Regions from separate parts of the Pseudoalteromonas sp. MER144-MNA-CIBAN-0113 genome, predicted to be linked through region 1. Evidence: riboswitches for the same ligand, from Rfam matches in the RefSeq annotation. Region 1 holds a riboswitch; the other holds the start of a gene.
What was found. Region 1 has a riboswitch for lysine ahead of lysC (lysine-sensitive aspartokinase 3). Riboswitches for the same ligand answer to the same signal wherever they lie in the genome.

Region 1 (2,408 bases):
TGTTTACTTGCACCATGGCAAATGAGTCGAATATTAAAGTCACTTAATACTTTCATTAAATTCATTTCATGTTGGCGCAAAACAATTTCAGAGCCAATTAACGCTACCAGCGTTAAATTGTTTTCAACCGATACATGGCAAAATTCAGCGAGTTTATCTAAGCACTCTTGATCTAGCTCTGGGCGTGATGCATTAGGCGCATTATCAAGGGTAATTGCTACACTAATTTCAGAGGTGGTAACCAAGTCTACCGAAATATTACATTCACTTAAAATAGTAAATATACGGGCTAAAAAGCCACTGGCTAATAACATTTCTGGGCTTTTAAGAGTTAATAATATTTGGTTTTTACGTTGCGTGACCGCACGAATACCTGGTAGCTGCGATTTTTCACGTTCAATCCAAGTACCACCACGCTCTGGCTCTGTGCTTGAGCCAACAAACACATTTATATGGCTGCGACTGGCTGGCAAAATTGTAGCCGGATGCAGCACTTTAGCGCCAAAAGTGGCCATTTCTGCCGCTTCATCAAAGCTTAAACGCGCAATAGGAGTGGCTTTTACACACAAACGAGGATCGGTGCTAAAAATACCCACTACGTCAGTCCAAATATGCACACTTTTAGCGTTAATAGCCTCAGCAAGCAGTGCAGCGCTATAATCTGAGCCGCCTCTACCGAGCGTGGTCGTTAAATTGTTTGCATCGCTACCAATAAACCCTTGGGTCACAATAACGCTATCATCAAGCAGCGGAATTAAATGTGTTTTAGCGGCTTGCGCTGTGGCGGCCACATTTGGTGTTGCTTTACCAAATTGGCTATCGGTTTTAAGCACCTGGCGCACATCAAAACGAGTGGCTTTTAAACCCTTTAACCTTAGTACTTGAGTAAATAAGTACGACGATAAACGCTCGCCAAAGCTAAGTAGCTCATCGAACTGCTGCTCAGTATTGAGTGTTTGTGCCGCCAACGTTTGAAATGCATCAAGCGTTTGATTAAACCCAAGGGCTAAATCCTCATCTAACGACAGGTCATTTAAAATAGCCTGCTGAATCGCAAGGACACCATCAATATGCTGTTGGCGTTTAGCGGCTTCAATACCCGCTTTGCAAAGCTCCACTAAATGATTGGTCACTCCGGCACTGGCGCTCACTGCAACAATACGTACATTTTTATCGTTTATGATAATTTCGCTACAACGGCTCATCGCCTCAAAGTTAGCAACGCTAGTGCCACCAAATTTGGCAACAATGTAATCTGATTTTGTGCACTGTGAACTTTGTGGCACTGATTGGGTAGTCATTTCGTCTCCTTTCGCGGCATCCAAACCGCAATAAAACAAGAAGAACTTGGCAGGAAATAAAGATAAGAAAAATCTACTGCCAGAAGCTCTCCACCTAAATTGGTGACAGTTTTGAGGATTCAGCCCCATAAACCGAAAAACAATGGTAACGACCCATTATTTTCCTCGGCGAGTACTTCCCTCCTTAATGGTCGCAGGCTGTCGTTGCCTCACATTAAGTACCTAAGTATCGCACCTCTTCTGAATGTATTATTAACCTGTGGCTAATAAAACAAAACCGCACTAAGAGTGCGGCTTTGAAAGTTATCGTTTAGACGTCTAGCTGTCAAGTCGTTTTACTATAAAATCAAATAAAACTACCCATTAAGTAAGAGCCCGCATAACCAAAGGTGTAACACAATAATAAATACAGCGATAAGCGAAGGTAACTTGCAAACGTCAGCTCTTTTACCTTACTCATGGCTATAATACCGGCCGCCGAGCCAATGATTAGCATAGAGCCACCTACACCGGTTGCATACGTAAACGACAACCAATGCTGTTGACTCATTACAATGTCGGCTTTTAATAACGCTGCCGTTAGTGGCACGTTATCAACACCTGCGGATAAAATACCCATTAAGTAGTTTGCGTACTCTGGCGCCATTACCGTATACAAATTAGTAAATTGGCTCAGTACCCCAACTTCTTTTAACGCACCAACAAGCAGTAACACACCCACGAAAAACAGTAAGGTGTCGTACTCTATGTCGCGTATAAAATCGATCATATCTTTATTGATATCTTTTTTGCGCATTAAAAATTGTGCGACTAAAAACATAATAGACAGGCCGAGTAAAAAGGTAAGTAACGGCGGCACACTATATAAAACACTTAAAGTAAGGGTAGAAATAACGGTAGTGAAGAAAATAACAGCGATAGTAATGTCGGTTTTTTCAATGCGTTTAAATTTAGTCTTTTTAAACTCTAACTGCTTGTTCATACCAATTGATAACAAGGTAGCCAGTAATAATACACTTAATAACGCAGGCACAATTAACAGTAATAAATTGCTAATTGTTACTTTACCATCAAGGAAAATCATAAGTGTGGTTACATCACCCGTGA
Region 2 (2,408 bases), on a different contig from region 1:
CCTACCATCCCCTAGTCGCGGTGAAAAGTGACCAAACTGATGACCCGAATACCCTAATGCCACCGCAGAAACCGCTTGGGGTTCATTACCGCTAAATATATTTGCTCGTGAATCGGCACTCACCTGTATATTAAATTGCTTAGCTAGGGGCTCATTCCATAACAATAACTGTGGCGCTGCCACTTTAGCCGGATGATCGCTAATAGCAAAGCCGTCACCAATATTGGTATACCTTGGCACTAATTTCATGATTAATCCTATAGTTGTTGGCTTATTCCTACTCGGTTGTCGCCGACACCATAAGCGACAATTAAGCTTAGCTCTTGCATACTTAAACCGCTTTGCTGCTGCAGTTCATTAAAAAAAGCTTGCGCGGCATTTAATGATTTTTTGGTTTGTAAGCCGCCATCGATAATTTTATGGGCACGCAAATAGCTTTCTACGTCTCTTGAAAGTAAAAAAGTATCTTTTCCTAAGGCGCGCAGCGCATAAGGGCCGGTATTACCACCCAGCCTTGCACCATGCTTTTTTAAATACGCCCACAAGCCAATAATATCTTCACTTGGCCAGTTAGCAATAAACTCACTAAAGCTGCCGTGTTGCTCTGCAACTTCGTGGATCATATACGCATTATCAGTAATGGTTTTTACTTTTTTATAATTGCGCACAATCCGTTCGTCACTGGCTTTTTGTTCTAATATGTCTGGTGGCATCATCAATAGCTTTTCAACACTAAAGTCCCAGAAAACCTCTCTAAATCCGGCCCACTTACTGTTGATCACCGACCAATAAAAACCACTTTGAAAAACTTTCCGAGTAAATTCTTCTAGCCAATCATCATCACTTAATGTGACGAGTTGCTTTGTTGATAAAGGTTTTGCGAGTAACAACTTAAGCATTTTTTCAGAGCCCTTTCGCTCCACTGCACGCTTATAAATATCGCTAAATTTTTCCATCTACTTAATACCTTACTTCGACCATGAAACTAGTTTACGAGAAAAGCAGCCAATACGTAACCGTTGCTATTATCGATGAACTATTCTGTATTTAGTCACTTGACACCTAGACGGCTAAAGTGGTTTAATCGCCACACTTACCCTATTACATTGTATTTGCTGATTGATTTTTCAATAGCAAGTGCAAAGGGCTGGAAGAGGTGCGTTATTCAGGTAGCGTATGTTAGGAGCGCAAACTCCATTGAGCATACGTGAGGGGAATTAACGCCGAGAGGTAACACTTTTTTGTGAAAGGTTGCTTCGGGCGACTAGGCTGAATCCTAGCGACTGTCACCAATAACATATTTGGTGGAGAGCTTCTGGTCTTAGTATAATAAGGCCGTGCGCCCTATTATTTAAGCCCATTCGCTCTTCGAATTATAAACACATTCAAAGAGTCAGGCATCCTAAATACCCGCCAAAAACTCGACGAATGCCCTATAAGTTCGTGAGAGATGATCAACAACTTTAATATAAACGACTTCCATTTATGGACTGCGCTGATCACCCCATTTGATCAAAATGGCCTAGTTGATTACGCAACCTTAAACACCTTAGTGGCCGAACAAGAAGCTGCTAACAATGGCATTTTACTGCTAGGTAGCACCGGCGAAGGGTTAGCCCTTACCCTCAAAGAACAGCAAGCCATCGTAGAGCATGTCTGCCAATTAAAACCGAGTGTCCCCCTTATGGTTGCGGTAGGCGGTAGTAACTTAAAGCAACAGCTTGAATGGGTTAATTACTGCAACCAGCTGCCTATCCATGGTTTTTTACTCGGCTCGCCTTTGTATGCCAAACCCGGTGTACTGGGGCAAACGCATTGGTTTGAAAGCTTACTCGATGCAAGTTCTCATCCGTGTATGCTTTATAACGTACCAGGACGTAGCGCCGTCAGCATTCCCATTGCGACTATTGAAAACCTCAAACATCATAAAAATTTATGGGCACTGAAAGAAGCCAGTGGCTGTATTTCTCAATTTGAAGCCTTTCGAAAAGCGGCGCCTGATTTAGCTATTTTTAGTGGTGATGATGCCCTCATGCCTTACTTTGCCCAAGCGGGTGCTAAAGGGTTGGTCTCAGTTGCGGCTAATGCATGGCCAGTACAAACCCATGAATTTGTAAAGCGTAGTTTAAGCGGCCAACACCCTAATCTTTTTGTCCAATGGTCTAGTGCTATCAATAGCTTATTCTCAGTAGCCAACCCTATCCCAGTCAAAGTGTTAATGCATTTACAAGGGCGTATTGGCAGTCCGTATTTACGCCCACCTTTAACACACCTTGAGCTGACACACACCGATGACATTTCATCGGCAAACAACACCATTTTATCTTGGCATTAAATACAGGTTTTTATAATGAGCTGGTTAGAACTATTAAATAATTTAGAAACGGGCGCAGTTCGCGCAGCAACAC

Region 2: it holds a riboswitch for lysine, as region 1 does, so the genes downstream of both, dapA (4-hydroxy-tetrahydrodipicolinate synthase) here and lysC (lysine-sensitive aspartokinase 3) in region 1, are expected to answer to the same signal.

What each region holds. Positions count from the first base shown of each region.
Region 1 covers NZ_JBEOOG010000005.1:54,808-57,215, forward strand. The annotation lists gene lysC (lysine-sensitive aspartokinase 3) at 1-1,301, opposite strand, end outside; lysine riboswitch at 1,377-1,549, opposite strand; gene nhaD (sodium:proton antiporter NhaD) at 1,648-2,408, opposite strand, start outside.
Region 2 covers NZ_JBEOOG010000006.1:69,473-71,880, reverse strand. The annotation lists gene AAEY57_RS02970 (protein adenylyltransferase SelO) at 1-249, opposite strand, end outside; gene AAEY57_RS02965 (DNA-3-methyladenine glycosylase I) at 258-956, opposite strand; lysine riboswitch at 1,144-1,323, shown strand; gene dapA (4-hydroxy-tetrahydrodipicolinate synthase) at 1,451-2,335, shown strand; gene AAEY57_RS02955 (2,3,4,5-tetrahydropyridine-2,6-dicarboxylate N-succinyltransferase) at 2,351-2,408, shown strand, end outside.